Methylicorpusculum oleiharenae: one gene and its partner. The protein of the gene in region 1 binds, or shares a complex with, the protein of each later gene. Links are inferred from orthologs where the notes say so. Each region holds a gene or a part of one and is shown on either strand. Other genes may lie near its edges. The genes, in order: mfd and uvrA.

The links.
Region 2: the proteins of mfd (region 1) and uvrA are in contact, whole or in part, in a crystal structure (PDB 4DFC), measured with the Escherichia coli proteins. The link is inferred for Methylicorpusculum oleiharenae from one-to-one orthologs.

Annotation. Positions count from the first base shown.
Region 1 is NZ_WUTY02000001.1:3,021,672-3,033,591, forward strand. Bases 3,833-7,896 are described here. They hold mfd (transcription-repair coupling factor), read left to right. Parts: upstream 3,833-4,231; coding sequence 4,232-7,696; downstream 7,697-7,896. Other genes in these bases: queA (tRNA preQ1(34) S-adenosylmethionine ribosyltransferase-isomerase QueA), read left to right, coding at 3,833-4,165; GO003_RS13645 (AI-2E family transporter), read left to right, coding at 7,860-7,896. In the rest of the region: GO003_RS13615 (Y-family DNA polymerase), read right to left, coding at 1-1,048; GO003_RS13620 (LexA family protein), read right to left, coding at 1,054-1,653; more of queA, read left to right, coding at 3,143-3,832; more of GO003_RS13645, read left to right, coding at 7,897-8,960; GO003_RS13650 (PhoH family protein), read right to left, coding at 8,988-10,403; GO003_RS13655 (peroxiredoxin), read right to left, coding at 10,410-10,883; GO003_RS13660 (glycine cleavage system protein R), read right to left, coding at 10,893-11,417; GO003_RS13665 (SPOR domain-containing protein), read left to right, coding at 11,595-11,920. UniProt on the Escherichia coli protein: Couples transcription and DNA repair by recognizing RNA polymerase (RNAP) stalled at DNA lesions. Mediates ATP-dependent release of RNAP and its truncated transcript from the DNA, and recruitment of nucleotide excision repair machinery to the damaged site.
Region 2 is NZ_WUTY02000001.1:4,579,958-4,591,223, forward strand. What follows is about bases 6,738-10,147. They hold uvrA (excinuclease ABC subunit UvrA), read left to right. Parts: upstream 6,738-7,124; coding sequence 7,125-9,947; downstream 9,948-10,147. Other genes in these bases: GO003_RS20435 (calcium-translocating P-type ATPase, PMCA-type), read left to right, coding at 6,738-6,863; GO003_RS20445 (hypothetical protein), read right to left, coding at 9,954-10,147. Outside these bases: GO003_RS20410 (UPF0175 family protein), read right to left, coding at 164-412; GO003_RS20415 (hypothetical protein), read right to left, coding at 482-1,096; GO003_RS20420 (DUF2442 domain-containing protein), read right to left, coding at 1,268-1,549; GO003_RS20425 (ABC transporter permease), read right to left, coding at 1,588-2,439; bioA (adenosylmethionine--8-amino-7-oxononanoate transaminase), read left to right, coding at 2,715-4,019; more of GO003_RS20435, read left to right, coding at 4,026-6,737; more of GO003_RS20445, read right to left, coding at 10,148-10,280; GO003_RS20450 (rhomboid family intramembrane serine protease), read right to left, coding at 10,401-11,087; GO003_RS20455 (hypothetical protein), read right to left, coding at 11,084-11,266. UniProt on the Escherichia coli protein: The UvrABC repair system catalyzes the recognition and processing of DNA lesions. UvrA is an ATPase and a DNA-binding protein. A damage recognition complex composed of 2 UvrA and 2 UvrB subunits scans DNA for abnormalities.

The DNA of each region.
Region 1 (11,920 bases):
ATTGTACGCCGCATTTTTGATAGCGGTAACCGGTCTTGAAGAGTGATTTCAATAGCTGTTTGGCGGCACGGACAAGGAGCCGGGTGTCTTGTGTCGCTTGCGGCAGAATCATGCTGGCCGAACGCTGGTAATAGGGCTCCTGGGCGTTATGCGGGTTGGTGCGGATAAACACGCTGATTGCTCCTGTTACAGAGTGCTGATTTCTGAGTTTTTCTGCGGCGCGGCTGCAGAATTCGGCCAATGCTTCGGCCAGTTCATCTTCTTCGGTCAGACGTCTTTTAAAACTGCGCGAGCAGACAATTTGCTGTTTGTCCGCAACAACCTCATCCATCATCAAGCAAGCGATACCGTTCAGTTCCATCACCGTGCGTGCCAGGACAATATTAAATTGTGCTTGAATCCGGTCAACCGGTTGGTTAGCCAAATCCCAGGCAGTTAGTATGTTCAGTGTATTCAAGCGTTGGGCCAGACGCGCGCCTATACCCCAGATTTCCTTGACCGGCACCTGACGCATCAGTTTTGCCCTGCGCTCAGCGTCGGCGAGATCGACGACACCTGCGGTTTTCGGCCATTTTTTAGCCGCATAATTGGCAAGTTTCGCCAATGTTTTGGTCGGTCCCATACCGACACAGACCGGGATGCCGGTATTTTGAGCAATGGTGCGCCGGATGTTCTGACCGTATGCGAGAGGATCCTTATCGCAAATGCCTGTCAAATCCAGGAACGATTCATCGATAGAGTAGACTTCCAGCGTTGGCGAGAAGTTTTCCAGCAGCGTCATGACGCGTGCGGACATATCGGCGTACAGCGTGTAATTGGATGAAAACAGCGTGATGTGGTGTTGTTTTATCAAGCGGCTGATCTGATAGACAGGAGTGCCCATTTTTATGCCAAGCGCCTTGACTTCAGGGCTCCTGGCGACAATGCAGCCGTCGTTGTTGCTCAGTACGGCAACCGGTTTGATGGACAAGTCGGGTCTGAATACGCGTTCGCAACTGACATAGAAATTATTGCAATCCACTAAAGCGATACGTGGCTGAGCTGGCATAACCGTTAGACCGAATGAATCACGTTGGTGACCACGCCCCAGATGACCATATCCATTCCGTCCTGAACGACAATATCGGGATAAGCCGGATTCTCGGCACCCAGCACGATGACGTCACGCTCACTTTTTAAACGTTTTACCGTCAATTCGCCGTTTAGTGCGCAAATAATGATTTTACCGGTGACGGGTTCCAGCGATCGGTCTACGACCAGAATGTCGTTGGGATGAATGCCCGCACCGAGCATTGATTCGCCTTCCGCACGCACGAAAAAAGTCGCCGCCGGTCTTTGTACCAGCAACTCATTCAGATCCAGCGTTTTTTCAATATAATCGTCGGCCGGAGAGGGAAAACCCGCCGCCACTTTGCCACTGAATAAAGGTAAGGCTGTCTTGGGTGCGTCTCTGTCAGGCTGGAAAGTTTCGAATGAAACCCGGGTTTGCTGACTTTGCTGTTGACGCTGTTGCAGCAGATTTTTCAATTCCGGAATCATGCTTTCCGGTACCCGGATTGCTTGTGTCGTTTCACCGTAAACCGACGAGCCTTTTTTACGACCTGCGCCGGATCTGGCCCCGCCGCGTGTATCTTTGTGAGTGGGAAGAGTCATAATGAGCTACTATAATAATGTACACTTTTCAAAGTGACATATTAGCACTGATTTTAACTTTTCAGCGTATTTTATAGTGCGCCGGATATCTGGAGCCTATTACCGCGTAAAGTCAGGCAGCTTAACCTCAAAAAGTAACAGCAGTCTTTGCAGTTGCTGCGCCCATTGCTGGTCATCTTTCTCATAAGCCCTTTCCAGAGCCTCTTCTAAGTACGTGTTTTAAAAGTCGCCAATGCTGCCTAAATCTGCAAAAATCTAATTTTTTGCCGTGGCTAAGAAGAGACAGATTAAACGCTACCCAACCGATTTAAACGATAGAAAATGGAAGTTGATCCAAGATTTATTTTCGGCCGCCTTGCCAGGTGGGCGCCTAGACAAGTGAATTTACGCAAAATTGTTAATGCTATTTTGTATATGGCTCGTAGCGGTTGCGCCTGGCGACTCCTGCCTCTCAATGACTTTCCGCCCTATCAAACGGTATACGGATATTACCGGCGCTGGATTAAAGACGGAACATGGGAACGTATTCACGACACGCTGAGGGCTCAGGTCAGGCGAAAAGCCGGGCGTCATAAACATCCTACGGCGGGCAGTATTGATAGCCAAAGCGTTAAAACCACTGCCTTGGCCGTTATCAAAGGGTACGATGCGGCCAAATGCATCCAAGGTCGTAAACGCCATATTCTGGTGGATACCTTGGGTCTGTTGCTGGTGGTCGTCGTGACCACTGCGAATGTGCCGGAACGAGAAGGGGCGAAATTAATCCTGGCGTCACTGACGGGCAGCTGTAAAAAACTGCGGCGCATTTGGGTCGACGGTGGCTACCGTGGCCAAGAATTTAGCGCGTGGATAGCGGAGCGTTTTCGTATTGCCTGGGCCGTTGTTCTTCGATCCGATAAGGCAAAAGGCTTTGAATTGTTGCCACGTCGCTGGGTCGTGGAGCGAACCTTTGCATGGCTTTATCGCTACCGCCGGTTGAGTAAGGATTATGAAGTCAGTATTGAATCCAGTCGAGCATTTGTCCATATTGCCATGATCAATTTGATGCTCAATAGACTAACCAAAGGCTCTCCTGCCAACTTTTGAGACACGTACTAATGTTAAATGAGTCTGAAGGAGTGTTGAACTTTCTAACGGAAATGATTCGGACTAAAGCTTAAATCTCGTTCATGATGAAAAGAGCCGGACAATACCGTTCCGTTTTTTGGATGAAATTCAGTGGTTGTTGAGGGGCTTTTTTATAAAGGGGATAAAACTTTCAGGCATAAAAAAAGGACTGGGCCAAAAAAGCCTAAGTCCTTGTTTTATCTTTGGTACCGAGGGCCGGAATCGAACCGGCACGATGTTGCCATCACCGGATTTTGAATCCGGCGCGTCTACCAGTTCCGCCACCCCGGCAAAGAGAGCATAATATAATCAAAGACCGGGTGCATTGCAAGCGTATATTTGATGTATTTTTCTGTTTAATAAACTGGTAACATCGCACGCCATGAAAAAAAGCGATTATTACTACCTGTTACCGGAACATCTGATAGCCCAGAGACCTCTACCTGAACGCAGCGCGAGCCGGCTATTATGTCTTGATTCTGCGCAGTCCCAAATCAGTGACAAGCATTTTTCCGATTTTATTGATTTGGTCAATCCTGATGATCTATTGGTATTTAATAACACCAAAGTGATTCCTGCCCGGTTGTTTGGTCAAAAAGCAACGGGCGGCAAAGTTGAAATTCTGATTGAACGGATTCTGGGCAGCGATCAGGCATTAACTCATATCAGAGCGAGTAAAGCTCCCAAGCCTGATTCGTTAATTATCCTGGAGCAAGGCTATTTTTGCCGGGTTCTAGGTCGTGATAACGATCTGTTTCATTTGTCATTTCAAGGCGATAAAAGTCTGCTGGAGATGCTGACGCAAATCGGCCATATTCCGTTGCCGCCTTATATCGATAGAGCCGACGATCAAACCGACATTACCCGTTATCAAACCGTCTTTGCGCAGGAGGAAGGTGCTGTTGCTGCGCCCACTGCGGGTTTGCATTTTTCTGAAGAGGTACTTGAAGCACTGAGCGCGAAAGGGGTTCATTCGGCGTTTGTGACCTTACATGTGGGTAGCGGTACTTTTCAGCCTGTGCGCGTTGAAGACCTATCGCAGCATATCATGCATAAAGAATATTTCGCCGTACGCGAAGAAACTGTTAAGGCGGTTGAACAGGCTCGTGCCAGGGGAGGGCGTGTCATTGCGATAGGAACTACGGCAGTGCGGGCTTTGGAATCGGCGTCACAATCGGGCTGTTTGTCGGCGGGTTTTGGTGATACCGAACTCTTTATAACGCCTGGCTATCAGTTTAAATCGGTGGATGCCCTGTTGACCAATTTTCACCTGCCGGAATCTACCCTGTTAATGTTGGTTTCTGCCTTTTCCGGATACGAAAACATCATGAAAGCCTATCAGCATGCAATTGAGCAGCAATACCGGTTTTTCAGTTACGGTGATGCGATGTTGCTGACGCACTGACCCGCTGCGAAGGGTTTAAGGTTATACTACCGCCTTTTTGAATAACCGTTTCAAGCGCGCCCGGATATGCCCGAAAATCCCGATTTATTTCATTCCGCTCAACTTCCTAAATCTCCCACGCTACCCTTGATCTGGACAGGATTAAACGGATGCGGCGATTCGCTGGCGCTGGCTACCGCGATCAAACGTGAAAACCGCCTGTTTTTGATTGCGACTCCGGATAATCAAACGGCTTTGCGCCTTGAGCATGAGCTGGCGTTTTTTCTGCAAAATCAGCTGCCGATTCTGCATTTTCCCGATTGGGAAACCTTGCCGTACGACGTTTTTTCTCCGTTACCCGATATCGTTTCTGAACGCCTGAAAACCCTGGCTTTGTTACCTCAGGTTTCGCATGGCGCGTTGGTTGTGTCGGTGGCAACGCTGATGCACCGTTTGGCGCCTCGCGAACATGTGCTGGCCAACAGTTTTTCTATCAAATTGGGTGATCTGTTTAACCTTGAATTGAATCGGATCAAGCTGGAAAGCGTTGGTTACCAATGTGTTTCGCAGGTTTATCAGCATGGCGAATTTGCGGTCAGGGGCTCGATTGTCGATTTATTTCCGATGGGCAGCAAAGTTCCTTATCGCATCGAGTTATTTGATGAGGATATCGAGTCAATCAGAACCTTTGATCCGGAAACGCAGCTTTCGGTAGGTAAGGTCGAGGCGATTCATTTGTTTCCGGCTAGAGAGTTTCCCTTTACCGATGAGGCGATCAAGCATTTCAGGCAATCGTTCCGTATTCATTTTCCCGAAAGTTCGCCCAAAAACACCTTGTATCTGGATGTCAGCAAAGGCATAACCCCCGGGGGGATTGAATACTATCTGCCGCTTTTTGTGGAAGCGACTGCCACACTGTTTGATTACCTGCCCAAGTCCACGGTTCTGGTTGCCAATGATGCCTTCGAGACCCATGCCCAGGGTTTTTATGCGGAAGCGCAAGAGCGTTATCAGCAACGTAAATACGATGTTGAAAGGCCTTTGTTATCGCCCGACTTGCTGTTTCTATCCGCCGAAGAGTTGCTGGATCGTAGTGGTGGCTTTACGCGGATTACGTTAAGACAAACGCTGCAGGCAAGCGAAAGTGCGGTCGACTTTAAATGCAGGCTATTGCCTGATCTTACGATCGATGCCAAGCAAAAAGAACCGGCCCAGGCATTACGCAGCTTCATGGATGCATTCCCTGGCAAAGTGCTGTTTGTCGCCGAAACGGCAGGACACAGGGAGGGGGTTCAGGACAAACTGGCTAAAAACGGTATCCGTGTCAAGCCGGTAGAGAGTTGGGACGCCTTTCTCAAGTCCGAACAATCGCCTTGTTTGTTGGTTGCGCCTATGGACCATGGGCTCTGGCTGGATAATCCGGCACTTGCCATTATCACGCAAAGCCAACTGACCGGCGAGAAGGTCGAACAGCGTCGGCGCAGGAAAAAGTCGGCGGCTCGTGAGCTGGAAAACATCGTCAATAATCTCACTGAGTTGACTATCGGTGACCCGGTCGTGCATCAGGAACACGGAGTAGGCCGTTATCTGGGTCTGCAGACGCTGGAACTGGGCGGTGTGACCCAGGAGTTTTTGATGCTGGAGTATGCCGGCAACGACAAACTCTATGTGCCGGTGTCGTCATTGAATGTCATTGGCCGTTATACCGGGGTCAGTCCTGAGAATGCCCCTCTGCACAGATTAGGGGGCGATCAATGGGGTAAAGCCAAGAAGAAAGCCATGGAGCGGATTCGCGACGTGGCCGCCGAATTGCTGGATATCGTTGCCAAGCGTGCGCTCAAAAAAGGCCATGCATTTGCGATTGATGAAGCTGATTATCAGGCTTTTGCGGACGCATTTCCGTTCGAAGAAACACCGGATCAGCAAACCGCCATTGAAGCAATTTTGGATGACATGCTCAGTTCAAGGCCTATGGATCGGGTGATTTGCGGCGACGTCGGCTTCGGTAAGACCGAGGTATCGATGCGTGCTGCATTTATTGCCGTTCAGGGCGGCAAACAGGTGTCTGTTCTGGTGCCGACGACCTTGCTGGCACAACAGCATTATCAAAATTTTCGCGATCGGTTTGCCGACTGGCCGGTACGTATTGAAGTCATGTCGCGTTTCGTATCGCCCAAGCAGCAGCAAGTCATCATCAGCGATCTGGAGGAAGGCAAAGTCGATATTATTATCGGGACTCATAAATTACTGTCCAAAGACATCAGATACAAAGCCTTGGGTCTGGTGGTTATTGATGAGGAGCACCGCTTCGGTGTGCGCCAGAAAGAGTATTTCAAGAAACTGCGCAATGAGCTGGACATCTTGACTATGACGGCCACACCCATTCCCAGGACTTTGAATATGGCCATGTCGGGCCTGCGGGATATTTCTATCATAGCCAGTCCGCCGCCCAACCGGCATGCGATTAAAACATTCATCAGCGAATGGATAGACTCGCAGATTAAAGAAGCTTGTCAACGCGAGATCAAGCGTGGCGGCCAGGTATTTTTTCTGCACAATGATGTCAAGACCATGGAGAAAATGGCCCGTGAACTGGAATCATTGTTACCCGAAGCGCGCATTGAAATTGCGCATGGTCAAATGCCGGAGCGCGAACTGGAAAAAATCATGCTGGATTTTTACCATCAGCGTTTTAACCTGCTGCTGTGTTCCACGATTATAGAAAGCGGTATCGATATCCCCAGCGCCAACACCATTGTAATCAATCGAGCCGACAAACTGGGCCTCGCCCAGTTGCATCAGTTGCGTGGCCGGGTAGGGCGCTCGCATCACCGCGCCTATGCCTATTTTATTGTGCCGCCCAAAGCCGCAATCAGTAAAGATGCAATAAAACGGCTGGAAGCTCTGGAAGCCTCCGGAGATTTAGGTGCAGGTTTCATGCTGTCTTCTCATGACTTGGAAATTCGAGGCGCGGGAGAGTTACTGGGTGATGAACAAAGCGGTCAAATCCAGGAAATCGGCTTTACCCTTTACACTGAATTGCTGGAGCGTGCCGTTAACGCCATGAAATCCGGTAAACAACCGGAACTCGATGCGCCGCTGGATATCGGTCCCGAAGTTGACTTACAAGCCCCGGCTTTGATTCCGGAAGATTATCTTCCGGATATTCATTCCCGTCTGGTACTTTACAAACGTATCGCCAATGCTGAATCTGATGAGGATCTGCGCGAATTGCAAGTTGAAATGATCGATCGGTTCGGACTCTTGCCTGAACCGGTTAAAACGTTATTCAGCGTTGCGGAACTGAAACAGCAGGCAAGCGAACTCGGCATTAAAAAAATTGAGGCTAATGCTGCCGGCGGCCGCTTTGTGTTCTCATCAGAACCGAAAGTTAATACCGATCAACTCATCCGGCTCATACAAACCCAAGCGCAGATTTATAAATTCGACGGTGCCGACAAACTGCGGTTTATCAAGCCGTTTGCCGAGGTCACTGAAAAATTGGCATTTATCACCGAATTGCTTAGCCAGCTTACCCCGCTAGACGGCTAGGCAGATCTGATCAGTCCTGGAGTCGGTTAAAATAAGCTGGCAATTGAAATGGACTATTTTAGATGCGGCTGAAACTTTGATTTGATCTTGTTAGGCCTTCAAAACTTCGGTTTGCAAGCTCTATTCAGGTAGAATGTACGGAAAATAATAATTATTATAAAAAATGATAACACAATCAGATTCTCCCGATTTTCGCCTCATCAAAAATTACATCAAACGGGTTTTACCAAATTCTCAGGCGGTTGCCCTGTTACTCATTATACTGATCAGCTTAGGGCTTATATTAACCTTATCTGATTTGCTGATGCCTGTGTTTGCCTCCGTTGTTCTGGCTTATTTGCTGGATGGGTTGGTAGAAAAACTGATAAAAAACAAAATGCCAAGATTACCTGCTGTCTATCTGGTTTTTTCATGTTTTTTAGCTTTGCTTGGGTTCTTTATTTTTATTCTGATGCCCATGCTTTCCGGACAGGCGATAGAATTGGTTCATCACATTCCTGAGATTGTCAAGCTTGTCCAATTTGAAATTCTGCGGCTTCCTGAAATGTATCCTCAATTCATTTCCCTGGAAAGAATCCAGGATTTTATGTACACAGTGCAAAGAGAAATTTTAACTTACGGACAAGGTGCCATATCGTTCTCCGCCGCTTCAGTGGTTGGATTGGTCACTGCGATGATTTATCTGTTTTTAGTGCCGATGATGGTGTTCTTTTTTTTAAAAGATAAACGGGTTTTGTTGGCGTGGTTTGTTCAGTTTTTGCCTAGAGACAGAGTGTTAACACAAAGCGTCTGGCGTGAAGTGGATATGCAAATCGGAAATTATGTTCGAGGTAAATTTGCCGAGGTGATCATACTGATGTCTATCAGTTACGTGACTTTTTCGGCAATGGGTTTGAATTACTCTATTTTATTATCCGTATTGATGGGGCTATCGGTCGTTATTCCCTACGTCGGCGCTACTTTGGTGACATTCCCTGTGCTTGGAATAGCCTATTTCCAATGGGGTATGATCAGTGACAATTTTATGTATATTGTCATTGCCTACAGTGTCATACAGGCTTTGGATGGTGTCGTATTAGTGCCTTTGTTGTTTTCGGAAGCGGTCAATCTTCATCCCATTGCCATTATTGTAGCGATTTTGTTTTTTGGTGGCTTATGGGGGGTTTGGGGGGTGTTTTTTGCGATTCCGCTAGCTACCGTTGTTAAAGCGGTGCTAACGGCCTGGCCTCGCATTAGCGATGCCAATGACACCATTCAAGTGTAATTGAAGGGTGATAATCATTTATTGGGTTTATAGAATTTCGGAGGCATAGTCAGCCAATCGCGATCTTTCGCCCTGTTTTAAAGTGATGTGCGCGCCATGGGGCCATGTCTTAAAGCGATCAACAATGTAGGTCAGGCCTGATGTCGTTGCTGTTAAATAAGGTGTGTCAATCTGGCTCAAGTTACCGATACAGATTATTTTTGTTCCCGGTCCGGCCCGCGTTATCAGCGTCTTCATTTGCTTGGATGTCAGGTTTTGAGCCTCGTCAATAATCAGGTATCGATTGAGAAAGGTGCGGCCACGCATGAAATTAAGCGACCTGATTTTAATTCTATTCATGATCAGGTTATTGCTCACGCCCTGTTGCCAGTCGGTTTGTCCTGACTGACTCCCAAGCAATTCCAGATTATCCATTAATGCGCCCATCCAGGGAGCCATTTTTTCCTCTTCCGTACCCGGAAGAAAACCGATATCTTCCCCTACCGGCATGGTCTCGCGAGTCATGATAATCTCGTTGTAGATTTTGTTTTCCAGCGTCAGTGTCAAGCCCGCCGCCAGTGCCAGCAAGGTCTTTCCTGTGCCCGCTGTTCCTAACAGCGTGACAAAGTCGATTTCCGGATCAAGCAGTACATTGAGGGCAAAATTCTGCTCTCTATTTTTAGCCGTGATTCCCCAAACATTGTTATGAGAGTTTCGAAAATCCCTGGCTAGTTCCAGAACTGCTGTTTTGCCATCGCAGGAGCGAACAATGGCTTCAAAATTGGACTCGTTTTCTATGAAAAGGTATTGATTGGGATACCATCCGACGACTAGGGGACCTTGAAGCTTATAAAAAGTCCTACCCAATTGCTGCCAGGATTCCATTTGACTGCCGTGTTTTTCCCAGAAATCGTCATCCAGCGCTGAAGAGCCGCTGTATAACAGATTAATGTCATCCAGGGTTTGGTCATTATGATAATCTTCAGCATGAAGCGCCAGGGTGGCCGCTTTAATCCTCAGGTTAATGTCCTTGGAGACCAGGCATACTCTGATATCCGGGTGCTGTTTGCTGAGCGCCAGAACAATTGCCAAAATCGAATTGTCAGCCAGATGCCCCGGCATTGACTCAGGTAACATCGACGACAATTGACTGGTTTGAAAAAACAGCCGTCCTGCTGTCTTGTTCTCATTGTCCGGTGTATGTTCGATGCGTGATAGAGGCAGGCCCTCGGATAGGGTCTGAAAGGTAGCGCCCTGGATCAATTCATCAAGAAAACGGCTAACCTGCCGAACGTTTCGCGCAACTTCAGACAGACCTTTCTTGCCATGATCGAGTTCTTCCAGAACAATCATGGGAATGAACAGGTTATGTTCCTGAAAACGGAAAATAGCCGTTGGGTCATGCATTAAAACATTGGTATCCAATACGAACAGTTTCTTTTTGGGGTCTAACGGCAGGTTCATGTATGTTTATGCCTTCAGTTGAGTAATGGCGTCCAAGACTTCTTCTACATGGCCTTTAACTTTGACCTTACGCCATTCCCTGACCAACCGGCCTTCCTTATCCAAAAGGAACGTGCTGCGTTCTATGCCTCTTACCTGTTTGCCATACATGGATTTCATCTTTATGACATCGAATACGCTGCACAGCGTTTCGTCGGGATCCGAAATCAATTCAAATGGAAACGCCTGTTTGTACTTAAAACCTTCATGCATTTTAACGCTGTCGCGAGATACGCCTAAAATAACCGTGTTCAGCTTATCAAAATCGCTGATGTGATCACGAAATGCCTGGCCTTCCAGCGTGCAACCTGGCGTGTTGTCTTTAGGGTAAAAATAGAGCACAACATATTTTCCCAACAGGTCCGTTGATTTAATTGTAGTGTTTCCGGTTGCCGCGCCTTCAAAGGGAGGAACGAGTTCACCTGGTATTGCAATTGTCATATCAAACTCCTAACGTTTAATGGGCTCAAGAATAGCGTCAAGGTTTAGGTTATCGCAAAAATCTAAAAATTCTTCCCGCAATTGCAGTAATCGTTGATCGGAGGGAATGGTGACAATTAATTTGGTCGACAGAAGAGGCATTTGTGTATATGAATCCAGATACCGGCTGCTTTTAATTTCGATAATATTGATGTTATGCGTTGATAAGAAAACAATTAGACTGAGCATGATGTCGCTTTGATCAATTGTCATGGCTTCAATCATGTAGGGTAAACCGGCTGGATTTTCACCTTTCTTGTCTTGCCGTGATTTATAGATTTGGATTTTTAATTGTTTCTCGAGATTCTCGAAAACATTTTCGAGTTTGGCAATATGATTCCAGTTGCCTTCTACCAGCAGATACCCGGCGGTCATTCCTGACAGATCAGTGGCTCTGATCTCAAGGACGGCACACTTGCACTGGTTGATGGCCATAAGCAGTTGTTCGATGTAAGCGGTACGGCTTTTTCCTAAGACGGTGAGGGCTAATTGCATAGTCTCTTTTCCATGGTTTTTGGGCAAAGTGTACCACTAAATAGAACCGTTTCAGAAAATTAGTGGTGTTTTATACTCAATGGGATCGATGTCTTTAAGTCCTTTAATTTCAACATTAGTCTGAGAAATTACTATAATTCCCCTATTGTTTTTAAAGAAAAGTTTAAGAGAAAACCTATGGCCGATTCAAAAGAAGTCAAACCGAATGCTTCTTCAACCCCAAAAAGAACGGCAGGCAAGCCCCCCAGTTTTGCTGAAGATCTGGATTCAATGCTGGATGATGCGGCTTCATCATTCGACGAAGTTGGCGAACTCATGGATGACGAGGACGCAATAGACAAGTTATTGATGGAAAATTCCCTGGCGACCAATGAGGCCAATGATGAGCTGGAAATTGACGAAGATTTAGATGCATTATTTGATGACGATGATCTGGAGCTTGAAGACAGTGAGGTCAATCGCTTGGAAAATGCCGTAACTGAATCGGATGATGATCAATTAAA
Region 2 (11,266 bases), 1.6 Mb from region 1 along the record:
TTGGATGACTGGTCGGATTAATTTATTAAATTTCGCGTATTCAACTAACAAGTGCATGATCAATAACCCGCTGGCTTAAACCTATCCCCATGAGACTGTATTATGCTTATAGCTCTGGGTATCGGCCGGAAACAGAGGCTGACCCGGTATTGCTTTCGCATTTTTATGCATTGTTTATATCGCTATGGAGTTCATTGGTATTGAGATCGATCATGGCCACATTGTAGCGTTGTAGTTCCGCTAAAAAAGACACACGCTCCATGTCCGCAAGTGTAGCCACCATGCCTGATGAGAGTCGTTTCATTTCGAATAACTTTACAGCCATGGCTATTTTGGCTTCACGAGCAAATTGTTCAGGTGTGCATTGGATCGCACCGGGCAGATTGGGTGGCACATTGATAAGGATTTGCATGGCGTTTCTCGGTTATTTGAGATTTTGTAATTGCTAGCACAACAATGGAACTCACCCTTTTCGCTAAGTTCAGAGCCGATATTCGGCCAATGGATCGGAACCGGCATTATCGCGAAACGAACCTGTGGCGGCCTCGTCATTTGCCAATACCCAGGCCACCACATCAAGTGGCTCATCTCCTTTGATCAATCGTTGCGTTTCCTCTCTAAAGCGATCGAAAATCCCATTAAGCGGATCACCGCTTCGTAGTCGCCTAGCGCTGTCTATAACCGCTGCGGCACGATTGAGCCGCGCTTGCAATAAGCGAATCTGCTCCTGTTTGGTTTGCAGCGACTCCACCAGAACGCTATGCAAGCGAGACGAATTGCGCCATTCTTCCCTCAATTGTCGTAACTTCTGTGCTATCGCTTCAGATGTCAATTCACCATCGCATAACTGATAAGTCACAAAGACACCATGCGCAATAACGACAAATAATGTCAGCGTACGCACTCGCACGCCGTCCGGGCTATAAACCAGTCTGCCATCGGCATCGAGGTGCAAAACATCGAAATAGACTGCTATTCCAAAAGTTGCGCCAGCGATCCAGTCACCCTGACGGTATGTTTCCAGTATACAGTCAAAACGTTTAGTCTGGATTTCCAAGTCCCGACCATCCAGTTCGATGTGGAACGAATCAAACATCCCCATTTCACTAATCCTCAATCATTGAGCTTTCCAGAGCCATAGGTCTTGTTGGAGTGGCCTCTGATTCGATAATCGTTTCTTCAACGTCATTGGCGATGGTCATCAGTGACTTGTCTATTTTGTTATTGGTTGAATCACATTTTAATTCCGTTTCGATTCCAATACCCATCATGCAGAAACGTTTGTGGTTTGATTGTGTTCAATCGAATTGCGATAGAGATCAATGATTGGAAAGCAAAGTTCGTAATCGCCCCAAATTAATTCACCATATTCCACTCTAAAACCCGCAAAACGGGCCGGTTCCAAGTATGCTCGAATGTCGGGATGATGTGAGCGGGAAAGAAATAATTTGAAGTCAATTTCTTGTGAGGTGTTGTCATCAAAAATGAGCCTGATGCGGAATTCTCCTATTTGCATTGCGGAGATTATATTGATTGAGGTGCCTTTCATTTGAGTCTCCCGTTGATACGTTCAGGTGTAAATGGTATTCAAGCCCGCTCGGCAATTCTGGGCAGGGTAATATAAAAAACCCGCCAGCCCAATAATAAAACCATTATGGCTATTCCCGCTGCAACCGGCAATGCTGTCATTTGACTTAACGTTTGGCCGGCCAACAATTCCTGAGTAGCGATGACCAGAGGACTGAACGGATTTAACGTATTTACCCATACAAAGGGCTCTCTGATCGGGGGCGGATAGAGAATTGGTGCTAAAAACATGCCGAACGTCAGGATCATACTGATTGCATTACCCGCATCACGAAACACCAAGTTGAGTATGGCCATGAAAAAACCGATACCGAGCGCCATCATAATGACCAAAATCAAGATGAGAGGAATGGCCAAAGCATGTATTGAAGGCAAATAACCGTACCAGATGAATACAGCAGCAATCGGTACCAAACGTATCAAAAAATCGATACCTGCCTGCCCAACTGAAGCAAACACCAGGGCTTCTTTGGTAAAGTTGATTTTTGTCACCAATGAACCGGCATTAACCAAGCTGTTGGTGCTACCCACCAAACAACTTGAAAATAGCTGCCAAACGGATAAGCTCCATAATGCGTGCAAGACATAAGGCAAACTGGTTTCACCCATGTCAAAGACCCTGTGTTTAGCCAAAAAGGTAAATAGAGCTACTGTGACAATTTGCGGAAGAACGGCCCAGACATAACCCAAAATCGATTGCCGGTAGCGGACAGCAAAATCTCTTTTCATCAACCTCAGGATGAGCTCCCTGCTTTGCCAGACAGATCTAACCATGATCACCCAGACTAAAAGACCGGACTGACGGCGAGCATTGGGTGTATAGACGGTGATAATTTCGTGTTGTTTTTCCATTTAAAGGGATGTTCGTATATCAATTCAGTTTCTTGTTAGGTTGCCAACAGAATACAACTCAAACCTAAACCGTTTACTTAAATTCAAAGTGCCATGAGTATAGTGCGAGTCTTCTATTTCGCCTATGCTAAAACCCTACTGCAAACCGGGAACAATTAATTAACTGATCCTTTGTGCGTCTGGACACTCACTTTCCCGTTGATTAGCGGTAAGATGATTACCTCACTCAACATGGTTGACCTTTAAGCGTGCTTTCCACTGGTTTCGCATAACGCATGACAGATACTTTTACTTCAGATAACTCGATGTTGGCTTTCGATCGTCAGCATATTTGGCACCCTTACACGTCGTTGACTGCTCCGGATCCTGTTTATGCGGTCGAATCTGCTGCAGGCGTTATGCTCAAATTAACAGATGGGCGAGAGCTGATCGACGGCATGTCCTCCTGGTGGGCCGCGATTCATGGTTATAACCACCCGCGTTTAAATCAGGCGGCCAGCGATCAATTAAACAAAATGTCGCATGTCATGTTCGGCGGCATAACTCATTCTCCTGCGATTGAGCTTGCGCAGCGTTTAATTGAGATGACACCTGAAAATCTTGATGCCGTGTTCTATTGTGATTCCGGCTCAGTCAGTGTAGAAGTGGCTCAAAAAATGGCGATTCAATACTGGCAGGCGCAGGGAAAAAGCCATAAGCACCGGTTTATTGCGTTGCGCGGGGGGTATCATGGCGATACCTTTGGCGCAATGTCGGTGTGTGACCCGGTCACCGGCATGCATCATTTATTTGGCGATGTGATGCCCAAGCAGTTATTTGCGCCTCGCCCTGCTTGCCGTTTTGGCGCCGTCTGGCACCCTGATGATACCGTTCAACTGGAAACGCTGTTAAAAGCCAACCACGACAACTGTGCAGCCTTGATTCTGGAGCCTGTTGTTCAAGGTGCAGGCGGGATGTGGTTTTATCATCCCGGTTATCTGAAGGCAGCGCGCGAGCTCTGCGACCGCTATCAAGTGCTGTTGATCGCTGATGAAATCGCCACGGGATTTGGCCGCACCGGCCGTTTGTTTGCTTGTGAACATGCCGATATTTCACCGGATATTTTATGTATCGGAAAAGCGTTAACCGGCGGCTATTTGTCTTTAGCTGCGACGCTGACCAGCCAGGCTATTGCCCGAGTCATATCGAATGGTGAAGCCGGGTGCTTCATGCATGGCCCTACTTTTATGGGCAACCCTTTGGCTTGCCGTATCGCCTCGGCCAGCATCGATGTGTTACTGGAATCAGACTGGCAAGCCAATACAGCGATGATTGAACGCGGCTTAAACAAAGGTCTGTCGCGTTGCCGCGATTTACCGGGAGTCAATGACGTCAGGGTCTTAGGCGCAATAGGTGTAGTTGAAATGCGGGAATCGGTCGCTGTTGCCAAAATTCAGGCCAGACTGGTAGAGCTAGGAGTATGGTTAAGGCCATTCGGACGATTGATTTATCTGATGCCCCCCTTCATTATCAGCGCATCCCAGCTTCAATCATTAACCTCGGCAGTGTACATAGTTATCAGTGAAGGCAATACAGCATAAATATATATGAATAAATGGCTTGTTTATTTTAACGATCTAAACCCGGCAACAATAAAAGCTATCGCCATCCTGGTATTAATCCTTGGTGTCGGACTCTCAGTTGTTTTTCTAGTCAGGCGCCGGCGAGGTAAACATCATCTAAAACAACCATCCCAGCCACCACCCAAATCTCTCGATTGGCATACCCTGGCAATCAACGAAGTATTTAAGCGCCTGGATGCTTCTGCTCAGGGCTTGTCGTCAAAATCAGCAGACGAACGCTTGATTAAATTTGGCCCCAATCAATTGATGGAAGCGCCACCGACCTCGATTGGCTACCTGTTATTATCTCAATTTAAAAATTTTCTGATCGTTATCCTGATTTTTGCGGCGTTATTGGCAGCAGCGATAGGGGATATACGGGATGGACTCGTCATATTAACCGTTGTGCTGATCAACGCATTTTTGGGGTTTTATCAGGAATACCGGGCCGAACAATCCCTGGCCGCCCTCAAAAAAATGCTGGCGTTAAAAGCCAAAGTCAAACGGGATGAGCATATTCAGGAACTGTTCGTCACTCAATTGGTACCCGGCGATCTAGTGATTTTGGAAGCAGGGGACAAACTCCCAGCAGACGGGCTTATCGTCAATGCCCATAGCCTGGAAATTGACGAATCTTCATTAACCGGTGAATCCATTCCTGTCCCTAAAAGGGCCGGCAAGCTGGAAAAAAAGGATAGTCCTCTTTCCGAACAAAGCAATCGGCTGTTCATGAATACGGTCGTTACTCACGGCCGGGCAGAAATGATAGTCACCGAAACCGGCATGCAGACCGCAATCGGCCGAATAGCTGATCTTTTAGCTTCTTCATCCGAAAGCTCAACCCCTTTGCAAGTCCAGCTTGACAGTTTGGGCAAGCGGCTGGCTTTTAGTGCATTTGTGATTATTTTACTTTTATTCGCAAGTGCGCTGCTTCGCGGCGAACCTTTAATCAAGACCGCTTTTACCGCCATTGCATTGGCAGTGGCCGCAATTCCCGAGGGTTTACCTGCAGTTGTAACCGTCACGCTGGCTTTGGGCATGCACCGGATGGCCCGGCAAAACGCCATCGTTAAACGCCTGGCGGCCGTCGAAACACTGGGCTGCACGACGGTTATTTGCAGCGATAAAACCGGTACGTTAACCCATAATCAAATGACGGTAAGAGCCTTACACTATCAAGACAATCACTATGGCGTGAGTGGCCAAGGCTACAGTTTAACGGGCGAAATCAAGCTGGACAGCGACAGCGTTCCTATCGACTTTGCACCGCTGTTAAACGCCTTGATATTGTGCAATGACAGCCAATTGCGCGAGGGTCAAGTCATAGGTGACCCTATGGAAGCCGCTTTGCTGGTCTTGGCGGCAAAAGGCGGACTGGATAGTGCGGCGGTTAAATCGCAATTCAAACGATTGGCTGAAATCCCATTCGATGCGGCAAACAAGTTTATGGCAACTTTCCACGAACAAGGTGAACGGGTCGTGGTATTTATCAAAGGCGCGCCCGAAATACTGTTATCGCATTGCACCTATCAACTGAATGCCTCAGGCTCCAACAACCCGGTCGAGCATGTCAAAATCATCAATGCAAACGAACGTATGGCAGCGACAGGGCTGCGTATACTCGCTGTCGCCATGACCGATATTGCCGCTGAAGACTTTAATCCACAAGGCGATTTGCTAAGCCACATCAATAATCTCGGATTCATTGCCTTGATCGGTTTAATGGACCCGCCCAGACAGGAAGCCAGAGAGGCAATTGCTTTGTGCCGCAAGGCAGGTATCAAGGTCAAAATGATTACCGGCGATCAAAAAGTGACGGCAACCGCCATTGCTGATGAATTAGGTCTAAGCGGTAATGTAATGGACGGTGATGAATTAGCGAAACTGGATAATCAGGCGTTAGCTGAACAAATCGATCATATTGCAGTATTTGCCCGCACTGCTCCCGAACAGAAAGTACGCATTGTCACTGCCTTACAAGAAAACGGCGAAGTCGTCGCAATGACCGGAGATGGCGTCAATGACGCGCCCGCACTCAAACATGCCGATATCGGAGTAGCCATGGGCATCAGCGGTACGGATGTTGCCCGCGAATCAGCGTCGATGATTCTGACGGACGACAATTTTGCAACCATTGTCAGAGCTGTTCAGGAAGGACGCAGCCTGTACGAAAACATGATTAAATTTATACGCTATCAGTTGTCGACCAATATTGGCGCTATATTGACCGTTGCCGCAGCGCCGCTACTGAGTCTGCCTGTGCCTTTTTCGGCGATTCAGTTATTGTGGATCAATATCATTATGGACGGTCCGCCCGCCATTGCTTTGGGAATCGATCCATCGCGTCCCGCCTGCATGAACGAGCCCCCTCGCCCACCCAAGTCACGAATTCTGTCATTGCCGCGCTTTGGCAATTTGTTCAGTTATGGTCTCACCATGGCTTGCGGCACATTGGGCATTTTGGCTTACAGCCTGCAAAATAGCGATAAAAGTCATGCCATCACTCTGGCTTTCACCACTTTTGTGCTGTTTCAGATATTCAACGTGTTTAACGCCCGCTCGGAAAAACGTTCGGCATTTAACCGGCAATTTTTCATGAACCACATGCTCTGGCTGGCTCTGGTTTGCGTCGTGTTATTGCAAATCCTGGTTGTACACTGGCCGCCCGCGCAACTCATTTTTCATACCGTGCCGTTGACATTAAACGACTGGCTTTTGGCTACGGGCATTGCGGCATCAGTATTAGTATTGGAAGAAACGCGAAAACTGCTGCAACGCTGTATATCGGCAATAGTAAAATGCAAACCGAAAAAGAGCATTTAGCACGAATTGCAGCGTTTTCTTGCTGGTATGAGCCGAGAAAATCAGGTTGCAAGGATGGGAAAGTCCAACACCATCCATGGCTTCTGAACCTTATAAAATGGGAGGTACCTTTTAGTTAAGGCCATCGTAATGAATCGATAGGCTTGTAACGTAGGTGCGGGGTGATCAGATACCCATTAAGTTATTCAAGCTATGTCCTTAGTTTTGAATTAAGCGATGATAAGCCTTATAGTACAAGGCTGTTTTATATACGGACAATTAATGGACACCATCAGCATACGCGGCGCTAGAACCCATAATCTCAAAAATATCGATCTGGATTTACCTCGTGATCAGCTCATAGTGATTACCGGCCTTTCGGGCTCCGGCAAATCTTCACTGGCATTTGATACGATTTACGCTGAAGGCCAGCGGCGCTATGTGGAATCGCTCTCTGCTTATGCCCGTCAGTTTCTTTCGATGATGGAAAAACCGGATGTCGATCATATTGAAGGCTTGTCTCCGGCCATCTCCATCGAACAAAAATCCACGTCGCACAATCCGCGATCCACCGTCGGCACCATCACCGAAATTTATGATTATCTGCGCTTGCTGTATGCCCGGGCCGGAACCCCGCGTTGCCCTGAGCATCAGGTTTCGCTGGCCGCGCAAACGATCAGTCAAATGGTCGATACCGTTTTGGCCCAGCCCGAAGGGCAGCGCTGGATGCTGCTGGCACCGGTAATTAACGACAGAAAAGGCGAACATCTGCAATTATTCGAGGACTTACGCTCGCAAGGCTTTATCAGAGCCCGCATTGATGGCGTCGTTGTCGACCTGGACGATTCCCCCACGCTGGATCCGAAAAAGAAACACACCATCGAAGTCATCGTTGACCGGTTTAAAGTCCGCGAAGATATCAGCTTGCGTCTGGCCGAGTCCTTTGAAACCGCGTTACGCATCTCGGAAGGTATTGCTCTGGCAGTCAGCATGGAAGAAGGCGATTCAACCACCCTGCTCTTTTCCGAACGCTATGCCTGCCCTCACTGCGGCTACAGCCTGACCGAACTTGAGCCCCGCATATTCTCGTTTAACAACCCGAAAGGCGCGTGTCCCAGTTGCGATGGCTTGGGCGTCAAGCAACATTTTGATCCGCAATTGGTGATTCATAATCCGGAAATCAGCCTGGCAGGCGGTGCTATTCGAGGCTGGGACAGGCGCAACGGATATTACTTCCAAATGATCTGTTCGCTGGCCGAGCATTATGGCTTCGATCCGGAACAGCCTTATCAGGAATTACCGGAAACCCTACAAAACATCTTGCTGTTCGGTAGCGGACAGGAGGTCATTCATTTTAAATTTATGAACGGCCCCCATGGACACCAAACCCGGAAATACCCGTTTGAAGGCATTATTGCCAACATGGAACGCCGCTATCATGAAACCGATTCGCAAATGGTACGGGAAGAGCTGGCTAAATACCTTTCGCAAAAACCCTGTAATACCTGCAACGGCGCACGCCTGAATTTGGCAGCGCGTAATGTGTTCATCAATGAACTGCCCTTGCATGAAGCCACCCGCTTCCCTATACGCAAATCGCTCAGCTTTTTCGAAACGCTTGATCTGCCCGGCAAACGCGGCGAAGTCGCCGCAAAAGTCGTCAAGGAAATCGTCGAAAGACTGGAATTTCTCGTCAATGTCGGACTGGATTACTTAACGCTGGATCGCAGTGCCGATACCCTCTCCGGAGGAGAAGCGCAGCGCATCCGGCTGGCGAGTCAGATTGGCGCAGGTCTGGTCGGTGTCATGTATGTACTGGATGAACCGTCCATAGGCTTGCATCAGCGCGATAACGAACGTCTGCTGAAAACCTTATTCCGGCTGCGCGATCTGGGAAATACCGTGATTGTGGTCGAACATGATGAAGACGCGATCCGCGCCGCTCAGCATGTTGTGGACATTGGTCCGGGGGCGGGTGTCCACGGAGGACAAATTGTTGCGCAAGGTACGCCGGATGAAATTATCGCCAATCCGTCATCATTGACCGGTCAATATCTGGCCGGCATTCAAACGATAGCCATTCCCGAAACCACGACGCCGGTCAATCCTGATAAAAAAATCACTATTTGCAACGCACACGGCAATAACCTGAAGCAGGTCAACATCGAAATCCCGGTCGGGTTGCTGACCTGCGTAACCGGTGTTTCCGGTTCCGGCAAATCGACACTGATCAATGACACGCTCTACCGCTTTGCGGCCCGCGCCATTAACCGCGCCGGCACTTTACCGGCTCCTTGCGACAATGTGGAAGGACTTGATTTTTTCGATAAAGTCATCGACATCGATCAAAGCCCCATCGGCCGCACACCCAGGTCCAATCCGGCCACTTACACCGGTATTTTCACTCCCATACGCGAGTTGTTTGCCGCCACACAGGAAGCGCGTTCACGCGGTTACACACCCGGCCGGTTCAGTTTTAATGTCAAAGGCGGCCGCTGCGAAGCCTGCAAAGGCGATGGTGTTATCAAAGTGGAAATGCATTTTCTGCCCGACATTTTTGTCAATTGCGACAATTGCGGGGGCAAACGTTATAACCGCGAAACACTGGAAATTCGTTACAAAGGCAAAACCATCAGCGAAATATTGAATATGACGGTAGAAGATGCTGCGCATTTTTTCAGCGCGGTGCCGATGCTCGCACGAAAACTGGATACGTTGACTGAAGTGGGCTTGAACTACATCACCTTGGGGCAAAATGCAGTCACGCTGTCAGGCGGCGAAGCGCAACGGGTTAAATTAGCGAAGGAGTTGTCAAAACGGGATACCGGAAAAACCCTTTATATACTCGATGAACCGACGACCGGCCTGCACTTTCATGACATCAAGCAATTACTTAAAGTACTGCATACCTTGCGGGATCACGGTAATACACTGGTTGTCATCGAACATAACCTTGACGTTATCAAAACCGCAGATTGGGTGATTGATATGGGACCGGAGGGTGGCGATGGGGGGGGAATGCTAGTAGCCCAAGGGACGCCTGCCGAGATATGCAGACAGGAACACTCCCATACAGGCTACTATTTGAAACGTTTTTTTGAATAACGCAGTTTATGATTTGACGGAATCGGCTATGGCGTTAAACGCTTCGACTTTTGCTTTACCCAGCGTAATCAGTTCAACGCCCGTGTCCACAACCAACTTGCACAAACCGGGTGTTTTATAGACGATAAGGCCCAGGTAGCCGATAGCGGGAATGGCAATAAAAGCGGAGATAAAGGCATTTAAACCAATCACGCTAAACAACTTGATTAACATGACAATGGCGTCCAAAGGCAACAAGACCATCGCGCCAAAGTAAACGATGACGACAAACACAAATACTACAAACACAATAAACTGAAAAAGTCTTACTAGCCCAACATTTAATTTATTCATTTTTTCTATTCCCAGGCAGGATCGAGAAACCTCACAAGCCAGCCAAATCTGACTTTCATTGCATGAAAGGCGCTAATTAAAAGGGGTGTATTATACATAAAAGCGATTTTATTTCATGCATTATTGCGGAGGCTCTTTTTTAAGAAAGAAGCGGTACAAAAACCCGCCGGCAATAAATCCGCCCAGGTGCGCCCACCAGGCAACATCTGCCGCACCGCCTTCAAAGATGACAGAAGTGCTTCCTTTGTATAGCTGAATAATCACCCACAAACCCAGAAAACCGATAGCGGGCACATGGATAATGATGGGCAAAAAGAAAATCGGCACCCACAAAATAACTCTTTCCATCGGATACAGAAAAAAGTAAGCGGCCAAGACACCGGCAATCGCCCCGGAAGCCCCTACTACCGGAATCGCCAGCATGGGATCGAAATACCATTGCATGGCAGTAGCCAGCAAGCCGCAGAGCAGGTAAAAGCACAGGTAATTGAACTTGCCCATCCGATCTTCGACGTTATCGCCAAATATCCACATAAACCACATATTGATAATCAGATGTGACCACCCGCCGTGCAGAAACAGATTGCTTATAAACGAAAAATGGTAATCATTCGGCAAGCCAAAATGCACAGCCCATTCCGGATTGCCATATCTCAAAGGCACCATACCGTATAGGAAGAGCAAGCGATTACTTTGCTCAAAGGGCATCAGTTTCATCGCAATAAATATCACGATGCATATCGCCATCAACGTCCATGTGACATAAGGTCTTGAATTGCAGGGAGCGGTATCTCTGATAGGTATCATCGTTTAATTACTCTGATAGATTTTCTAAAATTCAACAAAACATCAACAATTCCAACCGTAGCCATACCAAAAACAACGTAGTGAGGCATGACAAAAAATAACAGATAAGGCGGCCAGAGGTAGTATTTATTTTTATCCTGAGCCGCTACGGTGTAATGAAGAACTGACATTCCTTGAAA